Regions from separate parts of the Amycolatopsis sp. PS_44_ISF1 genome, predicted to be linked through region 1. Evidence: riboswitches for the same ligand, from Rfam matches in the RefSeq annotation. Region 1 holds a riboswitch; each other region holds the start of a gene.
What was found. Region 1 has a riboswitch for S-adenosylmethionine ahead of thrC (threonine synthase). Riboswitches for the same ligand answer to the same signal wherever they lie in the genome.

Region 1 (4,271 bases):
TGAAGGTGCCGCACCACGGATCGAGGTTCTCCCTGCCCGGCTTCCTTTCGGCGGCGGCACCGCGGGCGGCGCTGGTGAGCGTGGGCGCGGGCAACAGCTACGGTCATCCGAGCCAGTCCACTATGGACGTGCTGAAGACCTTGGGCGCGCTGGTGACCCGGACCGATGTGGACGGTGACACCGCGGTCCTGCCCGGGACCGACGGACCCTCGGTCAGCCGCCGGGGCGAGCCCCGTGGGCCACCCCGTTAGCGGGCTCCCCGCCGCGGCAGACCCGGGCTGGGCTGGAGACCGAGGTCTCGTCTCCGGCCCAGCCGGGCTTCACGCTGGGGCTGGCCCGCACGAACGCGCGGGGCCAAGACTCAGAAGCCGAGTGCCTGGCTGACCGCTTCGGCGGACGGGGGAACGGTTGCCTTCGGGCCGACATGGTTCTCGATGGCGTCCAGCGTCTTGAGACCGTCGCCGGTGATGAGCAGCACGGTCTCGGCGTCGGGGTCGAGCTTGCCGGTCTCCACCAGCTTCTTCGCGGTGGCGACGGTGACACCGCCTGCGGTCTCGGTGAAGATGCCTTCGGTACGGGCGAGCAGCCGGATGCCCTCGACGACCTCCTCGTCGCTGACGTCCTCGATCGAGCCGCCGGTGCGGTTGACCACGTCGAGCACGTACGGGCCGTCGGCCGGGTTGCCGATCGCGAGCGAGCGGGCGATGGTGTCCGGCCTGACCGGCTGGACCACGTCGTGGCCGGCGCGGAAGGCGGCCGAAACGGGGGAGCAGCCGGTGGCCTGGGCCCCGAACACCTTGTACGGGCTGGCTTCCACCAGGCCGAGCTGGCCGAGCTCGCGGAAGCCCTTGTCCACCTTGGTCAGCTGCGAGCCGGAGGCGATCGGGACCACGATCTGCTCGGGGATGCGCCAGCCGAGCTGCTCGGCGACCTCGAAGGCGAGCGTCTTCGAACCCTCGGAGTAGTAGGGGCGGACGTTGACGTTCACGAACGCCCACGAAGCGTGCTCGGCGGCCAGCTGGGTGGCGAGGCGGTTGACGTCGTCGTAGTTGCCGTCGACCGCGATCAGCGCGCCGTCGTACACCGCGGTGGTGAGGATCTTGGCGCGCTCCAAGGTCTTCGGGATCAGCACGACCGACTGCCAGCCGGCCCGCGCGGCCGCGGCGGCCACCGCGTTGGCCAGATTTCCGGTGGAGGGGCAGGCCAGCACCTCGAAACCGAACTCGCGGGCGGCGGCCAGCGCGACGGCGACCACCCGGTCCTTGAACGAGTGCGTCGGGTTGCCGGTGTCGTCCTTGACCCACACCCGCTTGAGGCCCAGGGCCTTCGCCAGCCGGTCCGCGCGGACGAGCCGGGTGCCGCCGGGCTCGGTGTTGGGGATCTCCTCGACGTTCGAGGGGACGGGGAGGAGCTTCTTGTAGCGCCAGATGTTGTTCGGCCCGGCCTCGATGTCCTCGCGGCGCACGCGGCCGAAATCGTAGGCGACCTCGAGCGGGGAGAAGTCCTCGGCGGAGACGAATTCCGGGGCGAGCGGCTGCCGGTGGCCCTCTTCCTTCGACACCAGTTCGACGGCGGGACCCAGGTCCACGGTCTTGCCGGCGGAGGTCTTGCCGAGGGTAACGGTCATCACGAGGTTCCTTTCCTCATCTGCCCCGCCGAAGCGGGCCGGAATTGGCACCGTGGTCGTCAGCTATCCCGCGATCGCGGGATGACAGGCTGTACGCCGGTTGCCGGGGCTTCGTCGGGCCGTTCCCTCTGCCCCTCTGGATGAGCGGTATTCGGTTGTCGGCGCGGCCCTGCCGGGCGCTGCCTCGGCTACACCGTACGACATGGTGATCGCCTCGTGCCATGGTGGCCGCCCACCTCACCGGGACGGCCCGGCCGCCGGACGGGTGAGAGGATGGCCCGGTGACCATCGCCCCCGCGCCGCTCCAGCTCGTCCTCGGCGAGGAAGAACTGCTCATCGAACGGGCCGTCCGGGCCGCGCTGGACGCCGCAAGAACGGCCGATCCCACGGCCGACCTGACCCGTAACCGGGTGTCCGAACTCACACCGCCGGTGCTGGCCGAGCTGGTGAGCCCTTCGCTGTTCAGTGAAGGGCGGGTGATCGTGCTCGATTCGGCGCAGGACATCTCCCAAGACCTGGCCGACGCCGTGCTGGCGTATATCGCTTCGCCGGCGGAAGGCATCGTGCTGGTGGTCGTGCACAGCGGCGGAGGCCGCAGCAAGGCGGCGAAGGCGCTTCCCGCGGCGTTAAAAAAGGCGGGCGCGGAGATCATCGAGTGCCCGAAGCTGACCAAACCAGCCGAGCGCGAAGCGTTCGTGCGCAACGAGGTGCGCCGCTCCGGCGGAAAGATCGACGCCGCGGGCGTGATGGCCCTGCTCGACACCGTCGGCTCGGACCTGCGGGAGCTGGCCTCCGCCGCGACGCAACTGGTCGCCGACTCCGGGGGCGTGGTGGACGAGCAGGCGGTCCGCCGCTACCACACCGGCCGCGCCGACGTGACCGGCTTCGCAGTCGCGGAGAAGGCCGTGTCAGGCGACCGCGGGGCGGCGCTGGAGTCGCTGCGCTGGGCGATGCAGCTGGGCGTCCCGCACGTACTGGTGGCCGACGCGCTGGCCGACGCGGTCCGCACCATCGCCCGCGTCTCGGCCGCCGGCCGCGGCAACCCGAACCAGATGGCCGGCGAGCTGGGCATGCCGCCTTGGAAGATCCGCAAGGCCCAGGGCCAGTCCCGCGGCTGGGGCCAGGACGGCCTCGCCACCGCGATGCGCGTCGTGGCCCGCCTGAACGCCGAGGTCAAGGGCGCCGCCGCCGACGCGGGCTACGCACTGGAACGCGCGGTCACCGACGTGGTCGCCGCCAAGGGCGAACGCTGATCCGTCCGACCCGAGCGGCCCGATCCGCTTCACCGCCCGGCCAAGCCGGTCGTGCCGAGCCGGGTGGGCCTGGCCGGGCCATCGGGGTGAGCTGGGCTGAGCCCGACCGGGCTGGTCGACCGGGCTATTTCGGCTGGCTGGGGCGGGGCTCGGCCGCGCTGGCGCACCGGGCTGCCCGGGCTTTGCCTAGCCGGGCTGACTTACCGAGTTAGCCGCGCCGGGTTGGCTGGGCGAGGATCGGCCGGGCTGGCGTACCGGGCTGCTTGGTCTGGCCGGGCTGGCTTGTCGGGCTGGCTGGGCCAGGGCTCGGCCGGGCTGGTTCAGCGGGCTGCCTGGTCTTGGTCCGGTCGGGCTGACTTACCGAGGTAGTCGCGCCGGGTTGGTCGGGCCGGGTTGGCTGGGCCGGGGCCTCGGCCGGGCTGCCGGGCCCGGCCTGGCAGGGACTTGCCCGAGCCGGCGGCTGGGCTGGGACTGCCCGGGCTGGCGTACCGGATCGGCTGGGCCGAGGCTGGCCGAGTTGGCATACCGAGTTGGCCTGGTCTGGCTCACCGGGTTGACCGGGCCGGACTGGTGGGGCCTGATCGGGCTGACTGGGCTTGGCCGGTCTGGACTGGCTGGTCCGGATGGGGTCGAGCTGGGTGGGCCGGGCCGACGACTCGGCAATCGCGCAGCCCGCTCATCAACGGAGCCCGGTCGTCTGCGGCTGCGCGCTGCTCGCCTTCGGTCGATTCCCGATCTGCTCGCCGATGAGCGGCCCGCCCCCGGCTCAGATCGGTCCTGTCCGCAGGGTGTCCACCGCCCAGCGCGGAGAGCTACCGGCCGCAGGCGCTCCCCAGGTTTCCGATCCCGGCCGACCGGTGACCGGTGAACGCACGAAAAGGGCCCGGCGACCACTGGTCACCGGGCCCTTTTCCGGAGAAAAATCAGAGCGAGTTCACGCGCTTCGCGATCGCGGACTTCTTGTTCGCGGCCTGGTTGGCGTGGATGACGCCCTTGGTCACGGCCTTGTCCAGCTTCTTCGCGGCGTCGCGCTGGGCCTCGATGGCCTTGGCCTTGTCGCCGGAGTCGGCGGCGTCGCGGAACTTGCGGATCGCGGTCTTCACCGAGGAGCGGATCGACAGGTTGCGCTGGCGGGCCTTCTCGTTGGTGGTGATGCGCTTGATCTGGGACTTGATGTTGGCCATGGGGGCGCTCCTAGGTCGGTCTCGGTGAGGGTGCTGCCGCGTCGAAGATCGAAAGTGGCCCCGAGCGCCCATCGAGTGGGCACGGCCGGGTTTCCTCCAGGACGGAATGCCGCACGGCAACAGTGGGAAATGCTAACAGCCCTGCTCCGGGCGCCCGCAGGCGGCCCGCGGGCGCCGGTTCGGCTACGGTGGGAGACGTTAGTGCCT
Region 2 (4,271 bases), on a different contig from region 1:
GAACGCGAGCACCCAGTGGAACGTGTGGCGCGAAAGCACCGGCACCAGCCGCTCGCCGCGGCCGGTGCCCAGCGCCGTGCCGCCGTAGAGCGCGAAAGGCACGTCGCTGCCCAGCCGGCCGGCGATCGCGGCCAGCTCGTCACGGGTGATGTCGAGCTTCCACAGCGAGGCCAGGCCCACCAGCGTCGCCGCCGCGTCCGCGCTGCCCCCCGCCATCCCGCCCGCGACCGGGATCCCCTTGCGCAGCACGATCCGCACCTTCGGGGCTTCGGCGTCGGCCCGGCCGGCGTACGCGGACAGCTCCCGCGCCGCCCGCCAGGCGAGGTTCGTGGCGTCGGTGGGCACCAAGCCCTCCCCTTCGCCGTAGACCTCGAGCCCGGGATCGTCGGTGGCCACGACGGTGACCTCATCGGTCAGCGACAGCGCCTGGAACACCGTGACCAGCTCGTGGAAGCCGTCCGCGCGCTGATCGCCGACCGCCAGGTGCAGGTTGACCTTGGCCGGGACCCGGACGGTGACTGGAGGAGGAACCACTGCGAGCACCCGCCCAGCCTACGTGGCCGGGCCGATGGGCTCCCCACCAGGAGAAAGCACGGCACCACCCGACGTTCGCGGACCGGGCCGCGCCGGGCGCGAGCACCGGGTCCGGACAGCCGTACCCGCTTTCCGGACAGCCGTCCCGAAATCCCGGACACGAAGGGAGGCCGCCCCGGCCGAACGCTCCGGGACGGCCTCGCGGACCGGTCGATCAGGCGGCGGCGACCGCCTGCGGGCCACGCACCGGGTGGGTCACGTGGGCGCCGCGGTCGGCGATCCAGGCCAGCGCGGCGTCCGCGCGCTCACCGCGGACACCGAGGCGGAAGCGGCCGATCGGGGTGTCGCCGATGCGGGTCAGACCACCGCCGATGGTGGCCAGCTCGACGTCGAAGCGGCCGGCCGCTTCGGGCAGCAGCGCGCCCACGGAGGCGAAGCCGATCAACACGACGTCGGCCGCGCGGTCGTACTTCGCGGTCTGCGCGCGGGTGGTCTCGATCGCGGGCAGCACCGCCTGCGCGGTCCAGCTCTCCGGCGAAGCGATCAGGTCGAGCACCGTGCCGCGCTCGAGGATGACGCCCTGGTCCAGCACCGCGACGTCGTCGCAGACCCGGCGCACCACGCCCGCGTCCTGCGTGGTCACCAGCACGGTCACCCCCAGCTCGGCGCGCGCCCGGTCGAGCACGGCCAGCACCGCACCGGCCTCCTCGGGGGCGACGCCCGCGGTCGGGTCGTCGGCGAGCAGCACGGCCGGACCGGCCGCCAGCGCCTTGGCGACGGCGACGCGACGACGCTGCCCGTCGGTCAGCTCGCCCGGCCGCTGGCCGGCCCGGGCGGTCAGGCCGGCCAGGTCGAGCAACGAGCCGACGCGGCTGCGGCGCTGCGGGCCGTCGACCCCGAGCTGCTCCAGCGGGGTCGCGATGTTGCCGGCCACGGTGCGCTCGGCGAGCAGCTCCGGCTTGGTCCCCACCACACCGAGCTGACGGCGGACCTCACGCAGCCGCCGTCCGTCGAGGGTGCCGGTGTTGAGCCCGTCGAGCCGCACGACCCCGCGGTCGGGGCGCTCCTGCAGCGCGATGCAGCGGGCCAGGGTCGACTTGCCGGAGCCGGCCGGGCCGACGACGCCGAACAGGGAGCCGGCCTGCACGTCGACACTCACGTCGCGCAGGGCGGACACCGGATTTCCGTTGTGGGGGAAGGATTTGGACACGTTTTCGACAGTGATCACAGGGAGGCTCCAAGCAGGGGCGCAGCACCGTTCACGGGCGCGCCGGGCGTCACCGATTGACCGTCCAAGAAGGACGGTGGTCAAGAAGAGGAGGAGAAGATCAGGCGATGACCGTGGAGCGTCGACACGCACATACCGAGCGGCGACCTTCGTCGACTACGCGCCGCTTGGTGAGCAGGAGCGGCCGGGTGACCCTCTTCATCGGAAACAGCCTCCATCGGTCCTGGCGGTAGCACCTGCCCTGCGGAGGGTGGTTGCTGCGACTTCGGCGAGCCAGGTCTCTCAGTCGCTCGGGATGGACCTACCGAGTAAAGCCGATCCCATTGGGTGAACGCAAGCGCGTTGGTGCACATCACACGAGTGGTGGCGCCCGGATCCAGTCCGGCCGGGGGGCGTGGCCGGGCGGCCGGCGATCAGGCTTGGGCCGCGAGCCGCGCGAAGGCCGTCACGTCCAGTTGCTCGCCCCGGGTCCGCGGGTCGATGCCCGCGGCCGTGAGCAGCTCACCCGCGCGGTCGGCCGAGCCGGCCCAGCCCGCCAGCGCGGCGCGCAGGGTCTTGCGGCGCTGGGAGAACGCGGCATCCACGAGGTCGAACAAGGTCGTGCGGTCGACGTCGGTCACCGGTGTCGCGGACCGCTCGAAGGAGACCAGGGCCGAATCGACGTTCGGCACCGGCCAGAACACGGTGCGGGGCACGGCGGCCACCTTGCGGGCCGGTCCGTACCAGGCCAGCTTCACGCTCGGCACGCCGTAGATGCGGCTGCCGGGGCCCGCGGCCATCCGGTCGGCCACCTCGGTCTGGACCATCACCAGCCCCCGCCGCAGCGAGGGCAGCTCGGCCAGCAGGTGCAGCACCACCGGCACCGCCACGTTGTACGGCAGGTTCGCCACCAGCGAGCCGGGCGCGGCCGGCAGATCGGCGGCCTTGACCCGCAACGCGTCGGCCTCCAGCACGGAGAGCCGGCTCACCGCTTCGGGCGCCCGCTCGGCCGCGGTCCGCGGCAGGCGGGCGGCCAATACGGGGTCGATCTCGACGGCGACCACGTCCGCGCCCGAATCCAGCAGCCCCAGCGTCAGCGAACCCAGCCCGGGCCCGACTTCGAGGACCACGTCACCCGCGCCCACCCCGGCCAGCTCGACGATGCGGCGAACCGTGTTCGGATCGTGCACGAAGTTCTGCCCGAGCTTCTTCGTCGGGCGGACGTCGAGCTCGGCCGCCATCCCGCGGATCTCGACCGGTCCCAGCAGTTCAACCACCGGGAGAGCCTACCCAGCGGGGCTCAGGCCTTGTTGCCGCAGCCCCAGGCGCCGTACCCGCCCCGGGCGTCGCGGACCTTGTTCGCGATGTCGATCTGCTGCTCGCGGGTGGCCAGGTTGGCGGTCGGCGCGTACTGCTGGCCGCCGTAGGCGTTCCAGGTCTGCTTGTCGAACTGGAGGCCGCCGTAGTAGCCGTTGCCGGTGTTGATCGACCAGTTGCCGCTCGACTCGCACTGCGCGATGCGGTCCCAGGCCGAGGTGTCGCCGATGGCCGGGGCCGGCGGCTTCTTGCTGCCGACCTTGATGATCTTCGGCTTGGCCTCCTGCAGGACCTTCTCCGAGACCTGCTCGCGCGAAACCTCTTCGCCGTTCTTCTTGGTGACCTTGTAGGTGACCATCTTCGAACCCGGGGTGCCCGGGTCATCGACCGACTGCTGGCCCTTGAGCTGCGTCGGGTCGTCGACCTTCTGCACGTCGGGGTCGATGGTCTCCTGCTGGTTGACCATCGAGACGCCCATGCGGCTGACGTGGACCTCGGCCCCGTCCTTGAGCGAAACGTCCAGACCACCGTCGACCGCGTCGTCCGGGCCGAGGTTCAGCTTGAGGTCGGAGACGAACTCCTTGGTGCTCACCGCGGTGGTGGTGACCGGCTTCGGCGCGTTCGTGCCGTCGTAGAGCGTGATGTGCTTGAGGGTCTTGACCTGCACGGTCGAGCCTTCGAGCGAAAGCTGGCCGCTGGAGGGCATGGAGGTCCAGGCCCCCTTGGCGACCAGGTCGGCCAGGCCCAGCTGGTTCATCGCGTCGCCCAGGCTGCTCGCGCGGACCCAGGAGGAGCGCGAGACGCCGTCGACGACCAGGTTCAGCTGGCGGCCGCGCTCGAGCTTGATGACGCCGCCGTCGCCGACCTCGGCCTGCGGGGAGGGCGAGAGCGAGTCGTGCGCGCCGACCGAGAGCCCGGCGTCCTCCAGGACCTCGCCCACGGTGTCGCCGTAGCTGTGCACGGTGCGCTGCTGGCCGTCCACGTCGACCGTGACGCTCTTGTTCATCGCCAGCGCCGCGGCCCCGCCGCCGCCGACGGAGATCAGCACGGCCAGCACGGCGCCCTTGAGGAACCGGCGCTTCCAGGTGCGGGTGGCCTCGATCAGGCCGTCCTCGACGGCGACCTTCTGGGTCTGCGGCGTCGCGGTGCGGTCTTCGGCCACCTCGTCCGGCAGGACGAGCGGCGGGAGCATGGTGGTCTCGGCGTTGATCAG
Region 3 (4,271 bases), 350 kb from region 1:
ACGACGGCGAACTTGTAGTCGTGGCGGGGGTGGCGGTCGATCGGGGCGTCGATGGTGCCGCGGGTCGGGTCCGGGTGGCCCTGGACCACGGCGTGGTACCCCTTGTCGACCGTCCGCTCCTTGAACGCGCGCTTGAGCACCGTGTACGCGTGCTCGCTCTTGGCCACCACCATCACGCCCGTGGTGCCCGCGTCGAGCCGGTGCACCACGCCCTGGCGCTCGGCCGAGCCCGAGGTCGAGATCCGCAGCCCCGCGGCCGCCAGGCCGCCGACCACCGTCGGACCGGTCCAGCCCGGGCTCGGGTGCACGGCGACGCCGACCGGCTTCGAGATCACCACGATGTCCTCGTCGTCGTGCAGGATCCGCATGCCCGCCACCGGCTCGGCCACCAGCTCGACCGGGTTGGCCGGCTCGGGCAGGGTCACCTCCAGCAGCCCGCCGGCCGCGAGCCGGTCGGACTTGCCCGCGGGCCGGCCGTCCAGCAGCACGTCACCGGCCGCCGCGAGCTCGGCCACGACCGTGCGCGACAGGCCGAGCAGCTTGGCCAGCCCGGCGTCGACGCGCATGCCGTCGAGCCCGTCGGGAACGGGCAGCAGCCGGGCGCTCACGCGGCCTCCTCCTTCTTGGTCCGGGTCGAGGTGCCGTCGTAGTCCTTGCCGAGCAGCGACAGCAGGACGATCAGCGCCCCGCCGCAGCAGATGGCCGAGTCGGCGATGTTGAAGATGGCGAAGCCCTCGCCGTTCGGGGCGAAGGCCGAGATGAAGTCCACGACGTGGCCGCGCAGCGGGCCGGGGGCGCGGAAGACGCGGTCGGTCAGGTTGCCGAGCGCGCCCGCGAGCACCAGTCCGAGGCCGATCGCCCAGCCGACCGAGCGCAGCCGCCGCGAAAGCCACACGATCGCCACCACCACGGCCGCCGCGACCAGGGCCAGTACCCAGGTCATGCCGGTGGCCATGGAGAACGCGGCGCCGGGGTTGCGGATCACCTGCAGGTAGATCAGCCCGCCGAGGATCCGGACCGGCTCCTTGCCCTCGAGGTTCGCGGCCACCAGGTTCTTCGTCACCAGGTCGATGGCCCAGAGCAGCACGGCCGCGGCGAACACCAGCCCGACCCGGCGCTTGGGCAGCGGGGCGGCCGGCCCGGTCTCGGGCTCCGGCGGCGCCACGGCCTCGGCCGGGGCCGGGGTGGGGGCCTCGGCGGGATCTCCGGCCTCGGCCGGCTCAGCGGGCCGCGCGAGGTCGGGTTCGGAGGAGGAGGGCTCGGTGCTCACCCGCCCATTGTCCACGTTACGGGCTCAGGTGGTCCCGGCGGCAGGCCGCGGACCCCTCTTCGCGGACCCGCGAACCCGGTGAACCCCGCCGCACGACGTCAGCGGACGAGAGCAGAGCCACCTCCGCGAACACCGTGGAGGCGATCAGCACGAACCCCCTCCGCCCTCCCCCGGGCCTCGGGAGTGGAGGCTCAGGCGCAGAACGGCGGCAGCTCGCGCGGGTCCCCGACCGGCGCCCAGCGGCCGTCCACTTTGGCGTACTGCCAGCGTGCGCCGCGGGCGGCGATCTGACGCAGGGCGAGCACCAGGCGGTCGACGTGCTCAGCCGTGCTGCCGAGGCCGAGGCTGACGCGCACGGCCTGCTGCCCGTCTCCGCCCGCGACGCCGATCAGGCGCTTCGTGGCGACGTGGGCGCAGAAGGCGCCGTCGCGGACACCGATGCCGTACTCGGCCGACAGGACCGCGGCGAGCCAGCCGGGTTCGAAGCCGTCGACGACGAAGCTCACCGTGCCGACGCGGTCGACGGCCGCGTCGAACAGCCGCAGTTCGGCGCAGCCGGGGATACCGGACAGGCCCTTGCGCAGCCGCTCCAGCAGTTCGGCTTCGTGCTCGCCGACGGCGTCCCACCGCGCGGCCAGTTGCTCGCACGCGACGCCGAGCGCGTACACGCCGACGGTGTTCGGCGAGCCTGCTTCGTGGCGCTCGGGGCCAGAATTCCAGACCACGGCTTCTTCGGTGACGAGCTTCGTCGCGCCGCCGCCCGCGAGGTACGGCGGAGCAGCGCGCAGCCAGTCCGCGCGACCGATCAGCGCGCCGGCGCCGAAAGGCGCGTACAGCTTGTGGCCGGACAGAGCGACGTAGTCCACGTCCAGCTCCCGCAGCGAGATCCGGCGGTGCGGCGCGAGCTGCGCGGCGTCGAGCGCGATGCGGGCGCCGTGCTTCCTCGCCACAGCGGCGATCTCGGCCACCGGGAGCAGCTCACCGGTCACATTGGACGCCCCGGTCACCACCACCAGCCGCGGGCCCGGCGGGCAGTCCGCGAGCGCTTCGTCCACAACGGACACTGCCGCGAGCCGCGTGCGCGGGAGGCCGACCCGGCGGACGTTCCGGCCGCGCCACGGCAGCAGCGCGGCGTGGTGCTCGGTGTCGAACACGACCACGGAGGTGTTCGGCGGCACAGCGCGGGCCAGGAGGTTGAAGGAATCCGTGGTGTTGCGCGTGAACACGACGGTGTCAGCGGCGCGCGCGTCGACGAAACGGCGAAGGATGTCTCGAGTGCGCTCGTACAGCCGCGTCGAGACCTGCGACGCGAAGCCCGCGCCGCGGTGGACACTCGCGTACCAGGGCAAGAACTCGTCCACGGCCGCACGCACGGCTTGCAGGCAGGGCGCGCTCGCGGCGTGGTCGAGGTTCGCGTAGCCGATGTCGCCGCCGGTCACCAGCGGCACCCGCAGGCTCGCGCCGGCGACGGCCGGGATCCCTTGCGGCGCACGGGTTTCGGGGACGGCGGAGCTGAAGGCGCCGGGCGCTTCGGTGGAGGTGCGATCGAGGGCGAGAGTCATGGGAGTGCCTCCTCGGCAGTCCGGGGGACCCCCGGCGAGGGGCCCGCGCTTGCCTGCCGCACCACGCGACCGGCCTGGTCCTCACCCGGGGCACCCCACCGCGGTAGGAGGGTTGCCGGCCAGCGAGCCGGGGCTTCGCGCTGGCACTCATGACCTGGTTTCGAAGGTAACCGACCGGAGCGGCCCGGAGCCAGACCCGTCCCGCGATCTGAGACCGCGCTCACACGTTCGGCGCAGGAGTCACGTGCGCGACGCTTCGCGCGGCCCAGGCCACGACGGTGGTCGCTCCACGCCGGGGTTTCGTCCCCTTCAGCGGCCGTCTTCGCCACGCCAGCGGGCCAGGCGACCGGCGCGGTCCACGGCGCGGATGCGGCGCTCCACGGCGTCGCGGACGTTCGCCGTGGTGACCACCAGGAGCTGGTCTTCGACCTGCAGCCGGCTGGTCTTCTGCGGGGTGAAGCCGGCGCCGGTGCGGACGATCAGGCTGACCGTGGCGCCGGGCGGCAGGCCCAGCTCCGAGATGTACACACCGTGCAGTTTCGAGCCCTTCTGGATGCGCACCTGCAGCAGTTCTGCGCCCAGCTCGTCCAGCGGGGCGGCGTCCACCTCGATCTCGTGGGCCTCGGCCGGCTTGGCCAGGCCGAGCCAGCGGGCGAACGGGCCCAGGGTCGCACCCTGCAGCAGCGTCAGCACGATGACCAGCACGAACACCGCGTCCACCAGCTGCTCGGCCCCACCGACGCCCTCCGAGAGCGGGATCATCGCGAGCACGATCGGCACCGCCCCGCGCAGACCGGCCCAGGACAGGAACGCCTGCTCCCGCCAGGGCAGGCGGAACGGCAGCATCGAGAGCACCACCGAGAGCGGCCGGGCCAGCAGCAGCACCACCGCGCCCGCGACCAGTCCGGGCACCAGCGTTTCCAGCAGGCGGCTCGGCGAGGCGAACAGGCCGAGCAGCACGAACAGGCCGATCTGCGCCAGCCAGCCCAGTCCCTCGGCGAACGACAGCGTGTCCGAGCGGTGCGGCAGCCGGGAGTTGCCCAGCACCAGGCCGGCGACGTAGGTGGCGAGCAGGCCCGAGGCGTGCGCCAGCTGCCCGGAGGAGTAGGCCAGCACGCACACCGCGACCGTCGCGAGCGGGTACAGCCCGGTGGCCGGCAGCGCCGCCCGCCGCAGCGCCATCGCGCCCAGCCAGCCGAACAGCAGCCCGATGCCCAGGCCCGCGACCAGCTCGTAGACCACCAGCAGCGGCAGCGACCAGTCCACCGCCTCGCCCGAGGCGAGCACCACCACGGCGATGTAGGCGGGCGCGTCGTTGATGCCCGATTCCAGCTCCAGCGTGCCGACGATCCGCTTGCCCACCCCGGCCGAGCGCAGCACGGAGAACACCGCCGCGGCATCGGTCGAGGCGAGCACCGCGCCCCACAGCAGCGCGAGCC

Region 2: linked by a shared signal. The riboswitch ahead of NYF13_RS10545 (ATP-binding cassette domain-containing protein) and the one ahead of thrC (threonine synthase) in region 1 are both predicted to bind S-adenosylmethionine.
Region 3: linked by a shared signal. The riboswitch ahead of NYF13_RS28750 (aminotransferase class V-fold PLP-dependent enzyme) and the one ahead of thrC (threonine synthase) in region 1 are both predicted to bind S-adenosylmethionine.

What each region holds. Positions count from the first base shown of each region.
Region 1 is NZ_JANUXO010000003.1:180,319-184,589, forward strand. Features, by position in the region: gene NYF13_RS27165 (ComEC/Rec2 family competence protein) at 1-251, shown strand, start outside; gene thrC (threonine synthase) at 362-1,627, opposite strand; SAM riboswitch class I at 1,641-1,774, opposite strand; gene holA (DNA polymerase III subunit delta) at 1,909-2,880, shown strand; gene rpsT (30S ribosomal protein S20) at 3,804-4,064, opposite strand.
Region 2 is NZ_JANUXO010000001.1:2,300,624-2,304,894, reverse strand. Features, by position in the region: gene NYF13_RS10550 (4-(cytidine 5'-diphospho)-2-C-methyl-D-erythritol kinase) at 1-543, opposite strand, end outside; gene NYF13_RS10545 (ATP-binding cassette domain-containing protein) at 749-1,762, opposite strand; SAM riboswitch class I at 1,958-2,064, opposite strand; gene rsmA (16S rRNA (adenine(1518)-N(6)/adenine(1519)-N(6))-dimethyltransferase RsmA) at 2,176-3,018, opposite strand; gene NYF13_RS10535 (transglycosylase family protein) at 3,042-4,271, opposite strand, start outside.
Region 3 is NZ_JANUXO010000003.1:529,679-533,949, reverse strand. Features, by position in the region: gene NYF13_RS28760 (RluA family pseudouridine synthase) at 1-608, opposite strand, end outside; gene lspA (signal peptidase II) at 605-1,165, opposite strand; gene NYF13_RS28750 (aminotransferase class V-fold PLP-dependent enzyme) at 1,462-2,832, opposite strand; SAM riboswitch class IV at 2,873-2,987, opposite strand; gene NYF13_RS28745 (potassium/proton antiporter) at 3,142-4,271, opposite strand, start outside.